DNA from 4 places in the Ruegeria sp. AF1 genome. Region 4 is predicted to be linked to each of the others. Evidence: riboswitches for the same ligand, from Rfam matches in the RefSeq annotation. Region 4 holds a riboswitch; each other region holds the start of a gene.
What was found. A riboswitch is a leader RNA that binds a small molecule or an ion and turns the genes downstream of it on or off. The one in region 4 is predicted to bind cobalamin.

Region 1 (5,449 bases), on a different contig from region 4:
TTTTCAACTAATCAAGGCGATAGAAAAATCTATCGGCGGACTATAGCGAAAATGCACACTCTGCCGAAAAACCTTCCAGAACCGGCGCATTGGCATTGAACACATCACGCCAACTGACGCGACCACCGGTTTTTCGACCGATCCGCACGGTACCCAGGTTGCCGTTGACAAACAGACACACGATCCGACCGTGGTCCTTGAGTTGATCCAACAGGGCATCGGGCACCTGCTCGACACCGCCCTGCACCATGATCGCATCATAGGGGCCGTGTTCCGCCACACCCTGTTCCAGCGCGCCAACGTGGATAATGGCGTTGTGCACGCCAGCTTCGGCCAAGAGGTTTTGCGCCTCGGCTGCAAGGGTTTCGTCGCATTCAACACCCACAACCAACTCAGCCATCCGTGCGGTGACAGCCGTGGAATATCCCATTGCCGGAGCGATATCGAGGACCATCTCATCCTTGGATATGTTCAGCACGTCCAGCATTTTAGCCAGGGTCCGCGGCTCCAGCATGCTGCGCCCGCCACCCAGATCAATCAGGCCGTCCACATAGGCCGCTTCACGTTGAGAATCGGGTACGAAGCTCTCCCGCGGAACACTCAGCATAGCCTCAATGATCGGGAACTTGGTGACGTCAGAGGGGCGGATCTGTGTATCAACCATTGTGCGGCGCCGGGCTGCGAAGTCAGTCATTGGATATCTCGTCTCATTCCCAAAGATGTCGGGCTTGTGCCATATCCTGAACCTTCCAGCAACGCCCCTGTTGCCGCAACCTGAATCGTGATCACCTTCTTGGGCATGGACTTCGGCAAATTTCAGTCTTGCCGGCAAATTCGCACGCAATCCACTGGACGCCCCCGAGGAAAGCTGTTAAAAACCCAGTTACACCACAGCAAGTATTTGATTTTACTTGAAAAGGCGAGTTGGCGGAGTGGTGACGCAGCGGATTGCAAATCCGTGTACACCGGTTCGATTCCGGTACTCGCCTCCAACAACATCCAAATCGCTGACTTAACCCCGCAGTACACGCGTGCGACGCTCGGTATTTCAAGACGTTCAAGGCCCGCGATTCTGTCGAATTGCGGGCCAGATATGGCGTGTTTTTCGGAACTCCTGCCTACCCCTGCTCGTTCAAGGGGCGCGATTTTGTCTGGTATGTGCTTTACGTTCAGGCGCGCCCTTGTGGCACAACCTCGTATCCCGGCTCCTCCGGCTCATCATCCGTCATTTCGGCAGGGAAGCCCGGGGCGGTGATATCCAGGCCGGTTGCCTCTTCCAGCCGCTTGATAATATTTGGTGAAAGCTCGCGTTCGCCATAGCGTGCGATACCATCGTTAAAGATGTTGATCATCACCGGGTTTATTTCCAGCGGCACCCCGGCGCGGTCGGCGACCTCCTGAAACAGACCGATATCCTTCTTCACCAGATCCATGGTGAAGGAAATATCGCGCGACCCGTTCAAGATGACCTGACTTTCGGTTTCGTGCACGAAGGACGTGCCGGACGAGATTTTGATCGCCTCATAGGTCGTGTTCAGATCCATCCCCGCAGCCTTTGCCGTAACCAGTGCTTCGGCGCAGGTGATCAGGTTGGCGGTGGCAAGATAATTGGTCATCACTTTCAGCACCGAGGCCGAGCCCAGTTCGCCGGTGTGCAAAACCCGACGACCCATTGTCGTCAGGAACGGCAGAATTCGTTCAAACGTTTCCCGGTCACAGCCCGCAAAGATCGAGATATTGCCCGTCGCGGCACGGTGGCACCCGCCAGAAACCGGGCAATCGACGGCCGCACCGCCGCGCGATATGACTTCGGCTCCCAGGCGTTTGACTTCGGCCTCGTCCGTGGTCGACATCTCCATCCAGATCTTGCCGGGGCCCACTTCGGGCAACATCTCCTGCATCACTGCATCCGATGCTGCCGGAGACGGCAGACAGGTGATCACCGCATCGCAATCGCGCATCAACTGGGCGGGCCCCTCAGCCGCCTTTGCACCTTTGGCGACAAACTCGGCCACCAGATCCGCGTTCAGGTCATGCACAGTCAGATCAATGCCGTTGCGCAAAAGGGATCCCGAAAGCTTGCCGCCTACGTTACCCAGACCGATAAATCCCACTTTCATATGACGCATCTCCAAGTTCGTCGTTTTCCCGTCATGCGACCACATACCGAACACATTCTTCATGCCGCCGAACGACGCCTACAGGTCGCTTTTTTCTCCTTGGCTTATTTGTTGCGCGCGAACCGCTTGACAAGCGGGTCAGCGGTGCCGCATGTCCCTGTCGTTGGTGTCGGCGACAGCCGATGAAAAGGGAATGCGTCAACGGTTCATCCGCCAAACGCAGCCGCCCCCGCGACCGTGACCGGAGAGGATGCCCAATGCCACTGGCCTGTGCCGGGAAGGCGGGACATCCGACAGAGCGACCGCTCTGGCATCCGCAAGCCGGGAGACCTGCCAACACCCGAAGTTGAAACCGGGCGGGGTGTTCCGGTGTCGGGTCCATGTGCAGACGTGGTGCCCGCATGAAACCCCGTCCCCCGCGAAGAGGATTTGGGGGGATGAGAGACATGAGCGAGAACGCACCGGTAGAGCTACTGGTCTGCACGACTTGCCGCCGGGGTCTGCCCGTCGAGGATGACGCTGAGCGACCCGGCACATTGTTGCACAAGGCCCTGGAACAGGCTGTCCTGCCGGATGGCATCATTCTGAAACCGGTCGAATGCCTTTCGAACTGTGATCAGGGCTGTTCCATCGTGCTTCGGGGCGGGCCGGATCGCTGGACCTTTGTTTACGAGAATCTGAACGAAATCGATCACGTCGATGTCATCATCGATGGCGCGACTAAGTATCTGGCCACAGGCGATGGTCTGGTGAAATGGCGCGACCGTCCTGAACATTTCCGCAAAAACTGCGCCTCGCGCATTCCCCCGATTGGAGCCTGAGATCATGTCGAACCTTGAAAAACTCCCCGTCACTGTGATCACCGGCTTTCTGGGCTCGGGCAAAACCACGCTGGTGCGCCATCTGATGCAGAACCCGCAGGGCAAGCGCCTTGCGATTGTTGTTAACGAGTTTGGCGATGTGGGTGTTGATGGCGACATCCTGAAGTCCTGCGCGATTCCGGAATGCCCTGCGGAAAACATCATGGAACTGGCAAACGGCTGCATCTGCTGCACCGTGGCCGACGATTTCATCCCGACCATCGAGGCGCTGATGGCGCTGGAACCGCGCCCGGATCACATTTTGATCGAAACATCCGGCCTTGCACTGCCCAAACCGCTGCTGAAAGCGTTTGATTGGCCTGATATCCGTTCGAAAATTACCGTTGATGGCGTTATTGCGCTGGCCGATGCGGAGGCCGTGGCCGCCGGTCGCTTTGCTCCGAACGTTGAAGCGGTGGATGCCCAACGGCTGGCTGATGACTCGATCGACCACGAAACACCCTTGTCCGAGGTGTTCGAGGATCAGATCTCGTGCGCGGATATCATCCTGCTGACCAAGCCCGATCTGGCAGGTCCCGAAGGTGTCGCGAAAGCTAAACAGATCATCGCCGCTGAGGCGCCGCGCCCGCTTCCCGTCGTCGAGGTTGCCGAGGGTGTCGTCGACGTACGCGTCGTGCTTGGCCTTGAGGCTGCCGCCGAAAATGACATGGACGCGCGCCCGTCACATCACGATGGCCATCACGATCATGAGCATGACGATTTCGAAAGCATCATCGTCGAGTTGCCGGAACAGACCGACCCGGCGGAACTGGTTGCCAGGATTGAACGTCTGGCAACTGAGCTGAATATCCTGCGCGTCAAAGGCTATGCCGCCGTCACTGGCAAACCGATGCGCCTGCTGGTTCAGGCTGTCGGCGCACGGGTTCGTCACCAATACGACCGCCCGTGGGAGCCCGGTGAAGAGCGCCGCTCGCGCCTGGTCGTCATTGCCGAACATGACGACATCAAAGAGGCTGAGATCCGTGATATCCTAGTGGGTGTGACCGAGGTTGCCGAGTAAGTCATGCACGTCGTCTTTCGCGAAAGCCACGGGCTCGAGGAAACCGAGACCCCAACCGATCTGGGCCAAAGCCCAGCCGATCTGGTTGTGCTGTCCTTTTCCGACAGTGACCTGGGCGCTTTCGCGGCGGGCTGGCATCGCGGCGGCGGACCTGAGGGGCGGATGCCAACCTTGCGACTGGCCAATCTTGCAGCATTGAAACACCCACTGTCCGTCGACACCTATGTTGAACAGACACTTGAAGGCGCAAAGGGCATCCTGATCCGTCTGATCGGTGGCGTGCCCTATTGGTCTTACGGGTTGCAACAGGTTCTGGCACTGGCACAGGCCAAAGGCATCGCGCTGGCCGTTTTACCGGCGGATGGGCGCGAAGACACTCGGTTGGATGAGTATTCGACCCTGCCCCTCTCGACCCTGCGGCGGCTGGCACATCTTTGTGATACCGGCGGAGAAGTCGCCGCGCAGGCCGCATTGGCCCAGATGGCGTTAGCAGCAGGGCTTTATGCCGGCCCGGTGATGGGCGCGAAAACCGTGCCCGAATGCGGTGCGTGGTGCCCGGAACAAGGTGTCATCCCGGTGGATTCCGCGTTCGAGAACGATGCTAAACGCATTCTCGTAACCTTCTACCGCGCTTATCTGACATCAGCAGACACAGCCCCGGTCGCGGCCCTGATCCGCAGCTTGCGCGCCCGCGGGCTCCAGGCGGTGGGTTTGTTCGCCCCGTCGCTCAAGGCCCCGGCCGCTGCCAACTGGCTCAGGGAACAGGTCGTTGCCCTGAGACCATCGGCCATCATCAACGCCACTTCATTCTCGGGAAAGGGCGCGTCTGGCACGTCGCCTTTGGACGCGGCGGATGTGCCGGTGTTTCAGGTCGCCCTCGCCACCTCGCGACGCAAGGCTTGGGCCGAGGCCGAACGCGGCCTGTCGCCTGCCGACCTCGCCATGCATGTGGTATTACCCGAAGTGGACGGGCGAATATCAGCAGGCATTGCCTCCTTCAAAGAGCCGGGCAAGCGCGATCCGCATCTGGAATACTCGCGTTTTGCGCATCGGGCCGAGCCGGACCGGATCGAGGCGATCATCGACCGGGTATCGGGCTGGCTCGCCCTGAATGACAAACCCAAGGCAGACCAGATCCCCGCGTTGGTACTGTCCACATATCCAGGCAAAGACTGGCAGATGGCCCATGCGGTCGGTCTCGACGCGTTGGCCTCAGCCGAAGCGATGCTGTCTGATCTTCACGGTGAAGGCTACGACATCACGGCTGCCGAACCGATTGCCGACACACTCTTGGACGCCCGGGTATCGTGGCCGCTTGAGGATTATCTGAGTGCACTCGCTGAATTGCCCGAGACCCTGCGCACCGATCTGCACACCGTATGGGGCGATCCCGAGCAAGACCCAATTTTCGCTCATGACGCGTTTCACTTCACGGCTTTGCGACGCGG
Region 2 (5,449 bases), on a different contig from region 4:
CGTGTGGGTGGTTTTGATAAGTGGAAGGCCGCGCAGCGGCCTTCCAAACATTCAGCTTAACCCCAGCAGAGGTCCATGCCTTCCTGAACCGAGATGGACTCGACGCCGTCGGCGGCCTTATCCGTCACAAGCGCCACACCGGTGTCAAAAAAGTCCTTACCGGGTGTGTTCTCGGGCTTCACGCCTTCGTCCGCCCATTTCTTGACGGCCTCAACGCCCAGCGATGCCATCAGCAGCGGGTATTGCTGTGATGTTGCACCGATGACGCCGTCCGCCACGTTCTGCACGCCAGGGCAGCCGCCATCGACGGAAACGATCAACACGTCATTTTCGCGCCCGATAGCCTTAAGCGCTTCATAAGCGCCCGCTGCCGCCGGTTCGTTGATGGTGTGCACCACGTTGATCGTCGGGTCTTTGGCCAGCAGGTTCTCCATGGCGCGACGACCGCCTTCTTCGTTGCCAGCGGTGACATCGCTGCCAACAAGACGCGGGTCGTTTTCATCGCCAATCACGTTCGGATCGGCCAGATCAACACCGAACCCCTGCAGGAACCCTTGATTGCGAAGCACATCCACAGTGGGCTGGCTGACCGCAAGGTCCAACGTGGCGATTTTGGCGTCATTTGCCGCATCTCCCAGCGTGGCTTTTGCCCATTGTCCGATCAGAAGCCCCGCAAGGAAATTGTCCGTGGCAAAGGTCGCGTCGGCCGAGTCGATAGGCTCAAGTGGGGTGTCCAGCGCAATCACCAGCAGCCCGGCATCGCGGGCCTGCTGCACCGCCGGAACGATGGACGACGTATCCGACGCGGTCAGCAGGATACCCTTTGCGCCATCCAGAATGCAGGTTTCAATGGCCTGAACCTGAGTTTCGTGGTCTCCGTCGACTTTGCCGGCAAAGGCTTTCAGCGTCATGCCAAGCTCTTCGGCTTTAGCTGTGGCACCCTCTCTCATTTTAACAAAGAAAGGGTTGGTATCCGTCTTGGTGATCAGGCAAACGGTTTCACCTTCGGCCATTGCACTGCTTGCCATGGCCGTAACCGCCAGCGCCGTGGCGCCTGCAAGTTTCGCAAGTTTCATCGGTAGTCCTCCCAGTTTTCCCAATGCCCTTCCGGGCATACGTTTGATCGGGCGAAAACCGGCCCGATCTCACATAAAAACCATCACAAGATTCGAATTTCGAGTCAATAAATAAATCACTCTTATTTATTATTGACAGAAAGGAAGGGTTCCAACATTGTCGTCATGAAGGGGATGGCCGTGTCTGCAATGAACTCTCAGGGCAATACCACTGGCGTACGCGAGCCAGACATGCGCGGCACCAACCAAAGTGGAATGCGGGCCCGAAATGAACGACTTGTCCTGTCACTGGTCCGGCGCCATCAGGCCCTCGCAAAATCTGAAATCGCGCGCATGACCGGCCTGTCGGCGCAGACGGTCTCGGTCATCATGCGCCAGTTGGAGAACGATGGGTTGCTGTTGCGGGGCGAACCGATCCGGGGAAAAGTCGGACAGCCATCGGTTCCCATGCGCCTGAACCCGGACGGCGCGTATTTCTTTGGGCTCAAAGTCGGGCGGCGCAGTACCGAACTGGTGCTGACGGATTTCCTTGGCAACGTCAGGCACCGCGAACGGCGGACCTATGATTTTCCGACGCCCGAGGCGACATTGAGCTTTTCCACAGAAAGCCTAGACAAAGTGATGGCGTCAATGTCGCACGAGGCGCGCAGCAGAATCGCGGGCCTTGGGATTGCCATGCCGTTCTACCTTTGGGACTGGGCACAAACATTGCAGGTTCCTCAGGAAAAAATGGATCCGTGGCGTGACGCGGACCTGAAAGGCGCGTTGGCCGCTAGCTATGACGTGCCGGTTTTCCTGCAAAACGACGCAACGGCCGCCTGCGGTGCCGAGCTGGTGTTTGGCCCGGCGGAAGGCCCACGAGATTTCCTGTATTTCTATGTCGGCTTCTTCATCGGGGGCGGGGTGGTTCTGAACGGCTCCATCTTTCCGGGGCGGGGAAATGCCGGTGCGCTTGGCCCATTGCCTGTGCCGGACGAAGTGGGCGGAGTGAAACCGTTGATAGATGTCGCCAGTCTTTATGTGCTGGAGCGTGCGGTTGGTGGAAATGCCGCAACAGCCGGTTCAATCTGGGAAACGACACGGCATTGGGACGTACCGGAAACCCTCCTTGAGAATTGGCTGAACCAGGCGGCGCACGGAATCGCCCATGCCATCGTCTCTTCTTGCAGCCTGATCGATTTCGAATGTGTCAAGATTGATGGCTGGATGCCTGCTGATATCAAGGCGCGGCTGGTGGAAAGGGTTGAGCTCAAACTATCCCATATGAACCTGACCGGGCTTGAACGGCCCTTGGTGCTGGCAGGGGCGGCGGGCCCGGATGCCCGGTCATTGGGGGCGGCCAGTTTGCCATTGTCGGAAAGATACCTGCTCGAAGGGTAGGTTCATCCCCGAAAAACCCCGACCTGTATCCAAAGCGGATCAACCGGAAAAAGGGCATTGCCCGCTGAACTTTTTGACAGCCAGCGCAATTGATCGTTGACGGATGCTGAAGAAGTCTGGCAAGCCGCTCGGCATGTCCGGTTCCGGGGCGTGCTCTGGAATCAATAGGGAATGCGGTGCGGGCTTTGGCCCAATTCCGCAACTGCACCCGCAACTGTAAGCGGCGAGCAGGGCTGAAGTGCCACTGGAGTTAATCCGGGAAGGCCAGCCCAACGCTTTGACCCGCAAGTCAGGATACCTGCCGGACATGTGCCTTTGACAAGGGCACTCCTAATCGGCGACGGGATGTGCGTCGGAGCAGGATGCTTGAAAAAGCAGCTCGGCTTGGACGTCCCCGCAGTCAAAACGCATCTCGTACCGGGGTTGGTACGAAGGGACAAGGACGACTATTGATGACCAAGCTGCTTTCTGCAGCCGCTGTGGCGATGGCGCTTCCAGCGATGGCAAATGCGCATTTCCTGCTGGAATACACCTCTGACACCATGATCGACGCACCGGGGAATGTTCCGGTCAAGCTGATCTTCTGGCATCCGTTCTCGAACGGGCATGTCATGGATCTGGACAAGCCGCAGGAATTCTACGTGATCCACAACGGTCAGAAAACCGACCTGCTGGACACTCTGGAACCCGTGCGTTTCACCGGTGGGGAAAACGAAGGCGCGGCATTCAAGGGTTATGTTCCGGTCAAACGGTCGGGCGACTATGTGCTGGTGACAGTTCCCCAGCCCTATTACGAGGGGTCTGAGGATATCTATATCCAGCAGATCGCCAAGGCATTCCTGAACCGCAACGAATTGCCGACCGACTGGATGAACCCGGTGGGCTTGCCGGTTGAGATCATCCCGCTCAACAAACCGACCAACATCATCGCGGGTTCGACCTTTACGGGTCGAGTTATGGCAGAAGGCCAACCGGTTGCGGGTGCCGAGATCGAGATCGAGTACATGGCCGCAGAACCGGACATGGAAAGCACGGCTGCTTCGGCCCCGACCGTCTCGCCGTTGCCGGGTGGTGCATTGGTCGCAACTTCGGATGATAACGGGTATTTCACGTTCGGCGTTCCGAAAGCCGGATATTGGGGTTTTGCAGCGCTCGGCGCCGGTCCCGTGACCGAACACAATGGCAAAGAACTCAGCCAGGACGCGGTCATCTGGATCCGCGCCTGGGATTTGGAGTAACCGTAGATGCATATCGTTGACGGAGCCTTGTCCAACCCGGTCGTGATCGGCGGTGCCGTCGCTGCGGCGGGTGGAATTGCCATGGGCCTCAGGTCGCTGGATCTTGATCGCATCCCCACTGCGGGGGTGCTGTCAGCCAGCTTTTTCGTGGCATCGCTGATCCATGTTCCTATTGGTCCGTCGTCGGTGCACCTGATCCTCAACGGTATGGCCGGGCTTTTGCTGGGGTGGGCCGCATTCCCGGCCCTGTTCGTCGGGCTTTTGCTGCAAGCCGTCTTCTTTGGCTTTGGCGGGTTGACGGTATTGGGGATCAACACCCTGAACATCGCGTTGCCCGCGGTTCTGGCCGGACTGATCTTTAGCCGCCTGATCGCCCACGGCTCACCGCTGCAAGGTGCGATATGGGGCGGGGTCGGCGGTGCCTTTGCCATTGCCGCCACAACCGGCATGGTTGCGTTTTCACTGGCCTTGTCCGGGGATGCCTTCCTGCCTGCGGCTAAGATTGTTTTCTTTGCACATATTCCTGTCATGGCGATTGAGGCGATCCTGACCGGGTTCGCGGTTTTGCTGGCGCGCAAGGTCAAGCCCGAGCTGTTTGTCAAACGAGCGGTCGCATGAGGTATCTGGCAATCATTCTGGCGCTGTGCTGCGCACCCCTACCTGCCTTAGCGCATAAGGTCATAGCCGGAGTGTTTAAATCCGGTGACGCCATCGAAGGCGAAATCGGCTTTTCCAACGGCGACATGGCAAGCGATACCGAGGTCATCGTCAACGGCCCGGACGGAGCCGAGCTGGGCCGTATCGTAACAGATGCAGACGGGTTTTTTATCTACACGCCAAACGCGCCGGTGGCCCATACATTCTTTGCAAACCTTGGTGCCGGACATGTGGCCGAGGTCACCATGCCCGCTGCGGATGTCGCCCGGATCATGGGCGTTGAAGCGGAACCTGATACCCCGCCAACAAACGCACCTGCCCAGACAGCGGCGGTGCTCAGCACTGAACAACAACAGGTCATTGCCAGGGCCGTGCGGGATGAGCTGCGCCCGCTACGTCGGGAAATCGCGGCTTACCGCGAACAAAATGATCTGCAAACTGTTCTGGGTGGGATCGGATATATTGTCGGTCTGTTTGGTCTGGGCTTTTACTTTGCGGCACGCCGCAAGCTGGCGGCCTGATGGCGCATGTTCTGGGACAACAGGAAAGCACGCTGGTCAAAGCGGGCGCGCAGCGGCGCGGCGCGATCAACCCGCTTGATCCTAGGATGCGGATCGTTATGGCGGTTGTCTTCGCGGTGGTGACAGTGGCGGTGTCCTCGCTGACAGCGCTGTGCGCGGCTGTGGCGGTGTCCCTTTCGCTTCTTGCCGCGTCGCGTCTGCCCTGGCGGAAGACATTGAAACGCATGGCCATGATGGACGGGTTCATCCTGTTCATGCTGGTGTTGTTGCCATTCTCCATGCCCGGCGACCCGATGTTTACGCTCTGGGGGTTTCCCGCAAGCTGGCAGGGCTTCTGGAAAGCGGTCGAGATCGCCTTGACGGCCAACGCGGTCATCCTGTCCCTTATGGTGCTGGTCGGCACGATGGAGCCGGTCACGCTTGGCCACGCCCTGCACCGCCTGCGCTGCCCCGAAAAGCTGGTTCACCTTTTGATGTTCACCATCCGATATATCGAGGTTCTGCGGGAAGAATACCTGCGCCTGCGCGCGGCCATGAAAGTGCGCGGCTTTCGCCCGGCAACAAACTGGCACACCTA
Region 3 (5,449 bases), on a different contig from region 4:
CCCGCCCAAACCAGCGATGGTAACAGCCACGGCACCCGTCGAGGCCCCGGCAGAAATGCCCAAAATATAAGGGTCAGCCAACGGGTTTCGCAGCAATGCCTGCAACACGACCCCTGCGACAGCCAGACCGGCACCGCAGGACGCAGCGACCAGAGCGCGAGGAATCCGGTAGCTCCAGATAATACCCTGATCAATTGGGTCGACGGGCAGGTCCGCTCCGGCCAGCTTGTTGACCAGAACGGAGAGAACCAAATCGGGCGACAACGAGGTTTCCCCGATCATCGCGCCCGCAAGGACCGCCGCAATCAACAGTGGCACAGTTAGGCACGCGGCCTTGAAACCCTGCCGAAAGATTGCGGCGACCTCGTTCACAAGTTGTTTCCGATGGTATCCAGCTTCTCGGCCAGATCCTCCAGTGCCGGGATTGCGCGGATGGTGGCGTCCATGGCCTGCGCATCCATAACGACAATCCGGTCATTCTTGACCGCATCCATCTGGCTGGTCACCGGATCAGCGCGCAGGAACTCCAGCTTTTTCAGGTAGTCGTCCGCAGCAAAGCGACGGCGGTCCATCTTGGCAATCACGATCACCGTCGGATTGGCCTTGGCAATGGTTTCCCAGCCCACTGTTGGCCATTCTTCATCCGTCTCGACGACGTTGCGGATGCCCAATGTGCTCATCATGTATCCCGGTGCGCCCTTCTGCCCGGCCACAAACGGATCGCTTTCCATTTCAGGAGAGGAAAACCAGAATACGGCGGACACATCGTCCAGCTTCACGGCTTGCGCCTTGGCGACGGCTGCGGCTTCACGGGCCTTGTACTCGGCAACCAGGTCCGTGCCGCGTTCGGACACATCAAAGGCTGCCGCCAGTTCTTCGATACCCTGATACAGCGTATCGGTCGAGAACGCTTGCAGGCGGGTGCCATCGCCGCCGACCGTATTGTCTTTGCCGACGCAATCCGCAGGCATCACGTAAGTTGGAATACCCAGTTCGTGAAATTGCTCACGCGTGGCGACGATGCCCTCGGGTCCGACATGCCATTCATATTGCGCTGCGACCAGTCCCGGCCGCTTGGCAACAACGCTTTCAAAGCTGGGATCATTGTCTGCCAGACGCTCTACCTTGGCATTCACCTCGGCATATTCAGGCAGCACCTCGTTGAACCAGACCGAAGTTCCAAGAACCTGCTCACTCAGACCCAGCGCATAAAGCACCTCGGTCGCGGCTTGGCCGACCGTGACTGACGACGTCACTGGCGCGTCAAACGTGACCGAGTGACCGCAGTTTTCGATGGTTAAGGGAAAGTTTCCTTCGGCGGCAGCGCTGGTAGCCAGCAAGGAAAGGCCAATCAGGCCAGTGCGTAGAAACATGACAATCGATCTCCATGTGTCAATGACCAGAGAACGGGTGAATGGGCATTTACCGAAGCAACAGACGCTTTTCTGCCTGCTGTGAGCGCAGAGTGGTACATAGCCCGCCCGGCGCGTTTCTTCGGCAACCTCCCCGGACAACCCCGCCCGGTGTGTTTCGGTTTCATACCGGCAGGTCTCCTGACTGACGGGTCTTTGTCTGTCCTGTCTTCCCAGACCGAAATGGCCCAGTGACGGAATGGACAGCGCTCGCCGCCTACAGTTGCGGGGGCAGTTCCGGTTGGCACCAAAAGGCACCTCGGATTCCCTCTTAGCCACATCGGGACCGGTAAAACGCGGGTACCTTAACACTTACTCTGCGGCAAGAAAAAACTCGGGGGTCTTTCCCATTTTCTCCCAAGGGCATGAACCTGCGCGTCTCAACATGGTGCTGACGTCAGACAAGCCGCTGAGAAGGCGCTACAATCCGCCCCGAGGACGTCGGTGTGTGATATATAGGAAAATCATGGCTGGGGTGGTAGGATTCCTTGCCGACCGATGAAACCCAAGAGCTTTTCCCACTAGCCCGAAAAACTGGGGCGGTTTCGGGGGCATTTTGCTGAGCTAAGCGACGGGCGGAATGGAGCGTCAGCGGGTCAGCACGGGCATTCGCTAAGCTCTGCGCCGGGCATTTTGACCGCTAGAACGACCGCTCACTGGCGCTTTGGGGATAGCTTACGAGACCGCCAACCTGGACCGCTGACGAGGCGATCCGGGTGCTGACGGGGGTCGCTGGTGCTGGCGGGGGCTTTGGCGGGCGTTCCAGCTAAGCGCAGCGAAGGGCTGTTGGGGAGCCCTGAACCGTCATTCGTTGAGCGTGTGGCGAACGGCAGCTCCTAGTCGATTTTGGTGACAAACTCTGTCACCGAAGAAAAACGATCAAGAGCGGAAGGCGGCTCGCGGAAACCATGCGTTGTCGAACAGAATTTCCAGAATAGCGACTTTGAACGATGGGGGCTTGCGAAATCGACCTTGTCCACTTAGCCACCGAGGCTTTCCGCATAATCATCCCAATTTTATGTTTGCAAGAATACGTCCGGGGTCAAGACAGGATTGGGTTAGCTCCAATTCGCTCAATGCTGTTGCAGCTTTTTTCGACGCCCCAAGGCCAACAACCCGAAAACGCCTCCTGCCAGTAGAGGAAACGAAGCAGGTAGCGGAACCGGGGTGACGGGTGACCACCGAGCAAAAGTAATAGTTCCGTTTGACGAATAATCTGTGGAAGCGTCAATAGCTCCTCCAGAGCTAACGAAATCGGAAAAATTGACGTTATCCCAATTTGTGAAGAAAGCGGCATCGAAGTAGTTGCCAGAGATATAGGTCCTGTACGGAATATACATCGTGCACAAGTTAAGCGGTACGTTGGTACATCCATTCGTGAGGCCGGGGTCAGTATCGAATGAGGAATTTGCGCTGTCATGAAAAAGTGCTTGAAGCGCTTGCGCCGCTAACAGAGCGTCAGTCTGATTAGAAAAATCAAAGTCGGTTTGGTCGTTGCATCCACTGAAGACTGAGATGCAAGAACCGTCTAAGAAAGTGACATCGTAAAGTGTGCCGTTGACGTTTACCCCTGTTGCTCCAAGTGAGCTGAGAGTCGCCGCTTGGCCCGCTGTGGCTGCCGATAGCCACATCACCAGCACAGAAAAATATATACGCACTGTCATAGCTCCCCCGAAAAGGCACATTTATGTTGCACTGCGTATCGATTTCCCCAACCCCAATAAGAACACACGAAGCCCCTGTAAGTCAATGACCCACGCCCGACATTGGCTCGGCTGAGGCTGTTTAGACGGCCTTTAAGATTGGGCATTTAGACAATACAAACAAATTCGTCTGAATTTTTGCGATCTCATACCACCGGCTTAATCCGCTGAGGTCGCTATTGAGAGAAGGCGCACACTCGTTTATTGCCCTTTTGAACCGGAAAACGGACATTCGCCGTAGCGCCGCTAAAGGTGGGTTTGTCCGCAACTCGGCCATTCCCACTATGAATCTGAACGTCCGCTCCCCCGTCAAAACCGAGAACTCTCCTGCATCTAAATAAAGAAACAACTGCAGGAGTTTGATCCATGAAGTACCTGTCTGCCCTCGGCGTTCTCGTCGGGGGTTTTCTTTTGCACCCACCGCCCAAGGCTGTCTTGACGACGATGCTCTGGGTGGTGTCTCGGTCTCACCCCGCTGTCTCAGCTCTGGTTCTGTTGGCGGTCCTCTGGACGTGGAAGTCCGACGATGACTGAGCTGGAGCTGAACCCCGGTGACGTCGTGGTCGTCCGCGCCTTCGATGACGTCCCTGAACATCTGTTCCGCGTGGAAGAGGTGTTCGAAGACTGCGTGACCGGCTTTGCTGTGACCGGCCCACTGGCTGGTGCCTACGGCGAACCAGATCGGGAGATGATCGTCCGGCTCGTCCCTGACGCCTAACGGCAATCCCGAAAAATCAAAACAGAAAAGGAGGAGGCCTATGTCTGCTCACATTCGCTATGCCTATCTGAAGGGCCATACGTGGTTGTTCAGACGCAACTATCCCGTTGACGTGGCTCTCGCGCTGGGCGCTCAGGCGCTGAAGCAGAGCCTCAAGACCGGGGATCGCAACACCGCCCGTGTCCGAGCCGCTGAAGTCAATGCCCGGTTTGAAACGCTGGTGGAGCAAGTTCGGGACAAGGCAGAGGAGGCCCTGTCTGCCACGGAGAGCAACGCTAACGTTCCTGATTGGGTGGACCAACCGGAATCGTCTCTCGTCCGTCTCCGGGCCACTCTGGGGGACTCTGGCACAGTTCTGGAGCAATCTGCCTTCACCCGACCCGTCGTGCCGGTAAAGGTGGCGGTCCGTGACCTGAGCCGCGCCTATCTTGCCCGGCGCAGTAGTCAATTGCGACCCAGCGGGTTCAAGTCGGTCCGATACTCCGTCGGGCTGTTCACGAGCCGATATGGTGATCGAACGGTTTGCAGCCTGACGCGGGCGGAGGGGCGAGAGTTCCTGTCAGCGATAGCTCAACTGTCTCCAATGATTGGAAAGTCGGAACGGACTCGGGGGTTAACCCTGGACCAACTCGTTACCTACTCGTCTCAGGGGTCTTTGACGATAACCGCCAGAACCCAGCGACGCATCTGGTCGCAGGTCAACCACTTCCTCGACTGGGTGGTCTATGAGGGGCATCTGGAGGCCAACCCGTTCCGGACGGTGCCCTTCGATCGCAAGGTGCGTCCTCAACCCTATGCAGTTCCGACTGACGATGAAGTGGTGGGATTGCTGGGAGCCAATGACCGAGAATTGCATTCGGTTCTGCTAACCTGCCTGCTATCAGGAATGCGAGCGGGGGAAGCGGTTGGGCTGCTCCGGGAAGACCTCGTGGCCAAGGGCAACCTCGGTTGCTTCGTGCATGTTCGACCTAACCGACTGCGACTGCTGAAGACCGACGCCGCTGAACGACTGGTTCCGGTGCATCCCGTGCTGGATGAGACGCTCCGACAGCTGCCTAGCCATGGCCCGCTGTTCCCTGACCTGACTGTCGCGCAGGTGACCAAGGGGTTCGCGAGACTGAGACGGCGGCTGGCTCTGGAACGACCGGGACTGGTGTTTCACTCGACCCGCAAGTGGTTCATTACCCAGTGCGAGCGGACAGGTGTTCCTGAGCACTTCACAGCCTCTCTGGTCGGCCATAAATCTGCGCGGTCGGAGAATGGGATCACCTACGGCATCTACTCGGCAGGCATCAGTGACGAGCAACGTCGGTCGATCGTTGACCAGATACGGCTCCCCGCATGAGTTTCCCGGACATTGACGCGTTTGAGGAGCGAGCGGCCATCGCTGAATACGATGGTGGCTGCTCTCGTCGAGAAGCTGAGAACCTCGCGGCTCGGGCTCAGGGATTCCGTGATGCCGAAGCCTACTGGCAGTGGCTGGCAGACTATGTCGTCCAGCGGCGACCACCCTCGTAAACCTATCCCTCGGCGGCCCTTAGCGGGTTGCCGGGGGTGCCCACGTTGCTTTCTTTTTTCCAAAGCGTACTATGGTTGAGGGCTGGCTGAATGACCCA
Region 4 (5,449 bases):
GGGGCGTGAGTATGCCGGTTTCTTGAAACTTGGACCCACAAGCTTAGGGCTAATCCTCTTCGAAGGGGTCCCATTCATCTTCGACTTCGGGAAGGGCCTCAGTCTCAACCTTGGCGGCACGCTGTTCAGGTGTTTCGATCCTTATGATCCTCGCCTTGGGGAACTGCGTCAGCACGGCCTGAACCAGCGGGTGTTCTTCGGCCTCGGCTTTCAGGGCCAGTTCGGCCCGGTCCCGCACTTCCGCGATGGTCGCGGCATCCCCGTCCGAGACAATGGAGACGGCCCACCGATTGCCAGTCCAGCGTTGCAGGGCAGAGCCCAATCGCGACGCCAGATCCGACGGTGCCTGAGGCGTCGGGGTGAATTCGATCCGGCCGGGCTGGTACGACACAAGGCGCATGCCGCTTTCCACCTCGACAAGCAGTTTCACATCGCGGTTTGTGCGGATCAGTTCCACCACATGCCCGAAGGTTGGATAGCGGGCCAGGGCCGTCTGGGCATCCTGCGCCAGCGCGGCAACCGGTGCGCCACCCGCGCCGCGCGGGGGCGATGCATAGGCAGGCGGCGGGGTCGCGTTGGATTGCGTTGCCACCGGGGCCTGCCGGGACATTGACATGCCCCCGCCCGGCCCGCCGGGTGGCGAAGGTGGGGCGTCTTGCAGCCGTTTGATCAGCTCTTCGGGGCTGGGCAAATCGGCGACATGCGTCAGTCGGATAACAGCCATTTCGGCGGCCATCATCGCGTTGGGCGCGGCAGAGACTTCCTCCAGCGCCTGCAGCAGCATTTGCCACATCCGGGTCAGAACCCGCATCGGCAAGGCCTCGGCCATGTGCTGGCCCCGTGTGCGTTCGTCGGGGGAAACCGTCGGGTCCTGGGCCGCGTCAGGTGTGATCTTTACGACGGACACCCAATGCGTGATTTCGGCCAGATCGCGCAGCACGGCCAGAGGGTCCGCGCCTTCCGCATATTGTCCGCTCAGTTCAGTGAGCGCCCCTGCCGCGTCACCGCGCAGGATCATGTCCATCAGGTCCAGAACACGACCACGATCCGCCAGACCCAGCATCGCACGGACCTGATCGGCGGTCGTCTCGCCAGCCCCGTGTGAAATCGCCTGATCCAGCAGTGAGGTCGCGTCCCGGGCCGACCCTTCTGCAGCGCGGGTGATCAGCGCCAGCGCATCGTCGGCGATCTGCGCGCTCTCGGCCCCGGCGATCTTGCGCAGCAGGCCGATCATGTCTTCGGGCTCGATCCGGCGCAGGTCAAAGCGCTGACACCGCGACAGAACCGTGACCGGCACTTTGCGAATCTCGGTGGTCGCGAAGATGAATTTCACATGTGCGGGCGGTTCCTCGAGCGTCTTGAGCAGCGCGTTGAATGCGCTGGTCGAGAGCATGTGAACCTCGTCGACGATGTAGATCTTGTAGCGCGCGCTGGCTGCGCGATAGCGAACACTGTCGATGATCTCGCGGATATCGTTGACGCCGGTACGGCTGGCGGCATCCATTTCCATCACATCGACATGGCGGCCTTCCATGATCGCGATGCAATGCTCGCACTGACCGCAAGGCTCTGTTGTCGGCCCTCCGGTTCCATCCGGTCCGATACAGTTCATGCCCTTGGCGATGATCCGTGCCGTGGTGGTTTTACCCGTTCCGCGAATGCCGGTCATGACAAAGGCCTGCGCAATCCGGTCGGCTTCAAAAGCGTTTTTCAGGGTGCGCACCATGGCATCCTGACCCACCAGGTCGGCAAAGGTTTCCGGGCGGTATTTGCGGGCGAGAACCTGATAGGCGGGGCTGGGCGTGTCTGTCATGTCTACTCGCTCGGATTCGGTGCTTCGGCACAGCGTAGTGGCGGCGGCAGTCCGCGTCCACTGTGGGGCGTGATGATTTTTTGTTTCAGAAACGGGCTGGTTTCCAACTAAACTGGTCCAGCGGATTTAATGGCTCATTTCTTAAAGAGTACCTTGGGGGAGGACGCACTTCATGTCGCAGCTGGTCATTTTTGCTCTGCAGGTCGGAGGCGGAACGCTTGCCCTTACTTCAATGCCCGGGCGTGGCGGGGATTACGTCGGCGATCTGGATATGATTGCGGCGTGGAAACCGGGCCTTGTGATTTCAATGACGACGGATGTTGAAATGCTTCAGGATGGCGCGCAGCACTTTGGCAGCGACATCCAAAGCCGTGCCAGCCGGTGGGTTCACCTGCCGATCGAAGATTTTGGAGCACCGACGCAGGCGGTTCAGAAGGCCTGGCCAGAGGTCGGCGCCACGGCCCGACATGCGCTGTCGGGCGGTGGCCGGGTTCTTGTGCATTGCCGTGGGGGGTGCGGCAGATCCGGGATGATTGTTCTGCGACTGATGGTTGAATGCGGTGAACGCGCCAGCGACGCACTGGACCGCCTGCGGGCCGTGCGCCCCTGCGCTGTCGAAACCGATGCGCAGCTGGCCTGGGCGTCCCGGATCACCCCGGCACAGGTGGAAGTGGGATCAAGCTGACAGCTGCTGGGGTGCGTAGCCGGTTTTCCGAGGCCGGATCGTTGAAACCTCGATCATGGCGCAAGGCGGGTTCGCGACAATGCCCGAGGGCAGCGTGCTGAATGTAGGTCCGAAGATCAAATCGGCATAGGCATCAAGGTCCCGAATTGCCGTATCAGGGTGCGCCCCGCAGAAAACGCGAACGCTGTCGGATCGCGCTCGGATCGTTGCCATGCACCCTTCCGCGCAATGTGATAGCGCGCTGCTGCCTTCAAATTCGAAATCCTCGCTGGTGGCCGAAACCGCCTGCGCCATGGCTTCGGAAATCGAGCGGGCCAGTCGCGCCAAAGCCGGGCAGGTTTTGCCCGTACGCTGGCACACTGTTGCGCTGTATTCGTGTGACTTTGTCTTCCAGATCATCCTGCGCCCTCCGCGCGTGGTGGGCTGGAATATTGGGGCAGGTGGGACAGCATTTCGCCGTCAGGACCTGCCCGGACACCCCGCCCGAGTTTCGGTTTCAGTTCCGATGGCAGGTCTCCTGACTTGCGGGTCATTGCTCTGCCGACCTTCCCAGCCCATAGGCCAGTGGTATTTCGGCATTGCTTAACGCTTACAGTTGCGGGGGCAGTCGCGGACTTGGTTGATGCCTGCGTGACCAGACAAACCGCACCGTGTTCCCTTTTCATCCCGACCTCTTGTGGGGGCCGGAAACCATCACACAACCGCTAGCGTCTGATCGCGTTCCGAGTCAAGCCGATCTTTAGGCCGGACGTTTGGTCATGCTGGATGCGGATTATGTTCCGGCCTAGTGTCGTCGGCATTGAAGGCAGGCAAACCGATTGTTTCAGTGAAAGCCGGGGATCATGTTGGATACGGAACAGACGGTGTTGATCGAAGATTTCAGCTTTCCGTCAGGGTCCGTGACCTTGTCGGCGCGGTTGTACCGGCCTGTGGGTGAGCCGGAAACCGTTGTTGTGCTGAACAGTGCTACAGGTGTGCCGCGTGACTATTATCGCCATTTTGCGCGATGGCTGGCTACCAAGCGGGGGATGGCTTGCCTGACCTATGACTATCGGGACTACGGGCTTTCGTTGGTCGGCCGCCTGAAAGACGCGCGTGCTACAATGGCGGATTGGGCATTGATCGATATGCCGGCGGCACGGGCCGAGATGCGCAGGCGGTTTCCAAAGGCGCAGCACTGGACCATCGGCCATTCGGTCGGTGCGATGCTGGGGCCGGTGCAGCCGGATATCAACCAGATTGACCGTATGATCTGTGTGTGTTCGGGGCTGGTGACTTTGAAAGATCACCCATGGCCCTATCGGGGGCTGGCGGGGCTGTTTTGGTATGGCCATGCACCGCTGATGGTGCGGGCGCTTGGCTATCTGCCTGGCAAAGCAATCGGGTTTGGCTCGGACCTGCCCGCCTCGGTCTACTGGCAATGGCGCAAATGGTGCACAGCTCCTCTTAGCTACGTTCCCGAGATCGGGCAGAATTTGCCTGATGCGCATTGGGGCAGTTCTGGAACAGCTGTGGATCTGTACACGTTCGAAGACGACCAGATGGTTCCGCCCGAGGCGGTTTGGCGCCTTGCCGATCTGTATGGCCCCGGGGCCAGACGCCACCTTCTGAAGCCTGCCGAATTTGGGCTGCCGGAGATTGGTCACATAGGCGCATTTGCCCGGCGCAATGCAGCGGTCTGGCCGCGCCTGATCGCCTGATCAGACGCGACGCAGGTTTTCCATAACACCTTGCAGCTATGGCCGTTTGCGAAGCTTCTTGTCCTGCATGACACCGCGGACCATCTTGCCGAACGCCTTGTCCCGCGCCCGCGATTGCGCAACGGTTTCCGAGTTTCGCTGATCTTCGCGCCGCAGCTTGCGCCAACGGTCCAGCCGCGCCGGATCAAGAACGCCCTTGCCTATTGCGTTCTGCACGGCACAGCCGGGCTCGGTCTCGTGCTGACAATCCGAAAAGCGGCAGCTTTGGCCAAGCTCTGTGATGTCCGAGAACACGTTGTCGATCCCGTCCTGAGCGTCCAACAAACGCAATGCGCGCATTCCCGGCGTGTCAATCAGCCAGCCACCGTTACCCATCCGGTGCAACGCGCGCACCGTTGTCGTGTGCCTGCCCCGTGCGTCGTCTTCGCGAATTCCAGAGGTGGCGAGGTTTTGATCCGTCATGGCGTTGCTGAGCGTCGTTTTACCCACGCCCGACGACCCGACCAGCGCGCCGGTCTGGCCTTTGGGGCACCATGCCAGAACCTTTTCGATATCTGCCGGGTCCAGCGCATTGATCGCCAGTACCGACAAAAAAGGGTCCAGAGATTGCACTTGTCCCGAGAAACTGCCGGGGTCATCCGACTGGTCAGCTTTCGTCAGGACAACGACAGGATAACATCCGGCCTGATGTGCCAGCGCCAGATAACGTTCCAGCCGGGGCAGGTTGAAATCGGCGTTGCACGAGCTGACGATGAACAACACATCGACATTGGCTGCTATCAGTTGTGTTGCGGCACCTGTACCGGCAGCCCTGCGTTGCAGCAGGCTGCGCCGGTCCAGAATGTGACGCACGCGGTTTTCGGCGTCGGCGAGGACCCAATCCCCAACGGCATATGAACCGGTCGGATTATCCGGTGTCAGCAAAGGGATATCACCATCCGGGCTCAGCCCGATCAGACGGTCCCGATGTACCGATGCGATACGAAAGGGCGTGTCAGAAGGAAAAACCGCATGCTGCGCGGCAAAGTAAGAGGACCATCCCAGGTCCGAAAGCGTATAAGACATTTATCTGCCTGTTTTCAGAAACAGCAATGCCAACGGATGGCAAGCGCGCATCCGCAGGTCGTGTGTTCAGGCAGTCCGGTGATTCCGGTGAATCAGAACCAGCCTGCCCGAAGGGTTTTCACTACAATCATAAAGCCCTCCTGTGGCTGTGGTTCACGAAGTGAGAGGTTGGACATCGACCCAAGC

Region 1: it holds a riboswitch for cobalamin, as region 4 does, so the genes downstream of both, ACR0BK_RS04195 (DUF1636 family protein) here and ACR0BK_RS18070 (hypothetical protein) in region 4, are expected to answer to the same signal.
Region 2: it holds a riboswitch for cobalamin, as region 4 does, so the genes downstream of both, ACR0BK_RS19360 (DUF4198 domain-containing protein) here and ACR0BK_RS18070 (hypothetical protein) in region 4, are expected to answer to the same signal.
Region 3: it holds a riboswitch for cobalamin, as region 4 does, so the genes downstream of both, ACR0BK_RS05410 (ABC transporter substrate-binding protein) here and ACR0BK_RS18070 (hypothetical protein) in region 4, are expected to answer to the same signal.

The regions. Positions count from the first base shown of each region.
Region 1 is NZ_JBQFZG010000001.1:843,393-848,841, forward strand. It holds gene ACR0BK_RS04180 (protein-L-isoaspartate O-methyltransferase family protein) at 41-694, opposite strand; tRNA gene ACR0BK_RS04185 (tRNA-Cys) at 919-992, shown strand; gene ACR0BK_RS04190 (NAD(P)-dependent oxidoreductase) at 1,170-2,165, opposite strand; cobalamin riboswitch at 2,268-2,472, shown strand; gene ACR0BK_RS04195 (DUF1636 family protein) at 2,567-2,941, shown strand; gene cobW (cobalamin biosynthesis protein CobW) at 2,946-4,001, shown strand; gene cobN (cobaltochelatase subunit CobN) at 4,005-5,449, shown strand, end outside.
Region 2 is NZ_JBQFZG010000025.1:14,056-19,504, reverse strand. It holds gene ACR0BK_RS19370 (substrate-binding domain-containing protein) at 57-1,076, opposite strand; gene ACR0BK_RS19365 (ROK family transcriptional regulator) at 1,251-2,456, shown strand; cobalamin riboswitch at 2,578-2,776, shown strand; gene ACR0BK_RS19360 (DUF4198 domain-containing protein) at 2,909-3,694, shown strand; gene cbiM (cobalt transporter CbiM) at 3,701-4,312, shown strand; gene ACR0BK_RS19350 (cobalt ABC transporter permease) at 4,309-4,872, shown strand; gene cbiQ (cobalt ECF transporter T component CbiQ) at 4,872-5,449, shown strand, end outside.
Region 3 is NZ_JBQFZG010000002.1:174,768-180,216, forward strand. It holds gene ACR0BK_RS05405 (FecCD family ABC transporter permease) at 1-372, opposite strand, end outside; gene ACR0BK_RS05410 (ABC transporter substrate-binding protein) at 369-1,373, opposite strand; cobalamin riboswitch at 1,527-1,718, opposite strand; gene ACR0BK_RS05415 (VPLPA-CTERM sorting domain-containing protein) at 2,486-3,076, opposite strand; gene ACR0BK_RS05420 (hypothetical protein) at 3,642-3,833, shown strand; gene ACR0BK_RS05425 (DUF6538 domain-containing protein) at 3,874-5,178, shown strand.
Region 4 is NZ_JBQFZG010000019.1:7,598-13,046, forward strand. It holds gene ACR0BK_RS18060 (DNA polymerase III subunit gamma/tau) at 50-1,813, opposite strand; gene ACR0BK_RS18065 (protein-tyrosine phosphatase family protein) at 1,986-2,498, shown strand; gene ACR0BK_RS18070 (hypothetical protein) at 2,490-2,897, opposite strand; cobalamin riboswitch at 2,989-3,207, opposite strand; gene ACR0BK_RS18075 (alpha/beta hydrolase family protein) at 3,341-4,198, shown strand; gene rsgA (ribosome small subunit-dependent GTPase A) at 4,235-5,263, opposite strand; RNA gene ffs (signal recognition particle sRNA small type) at 5,422-5,449, opposite strand, start outside.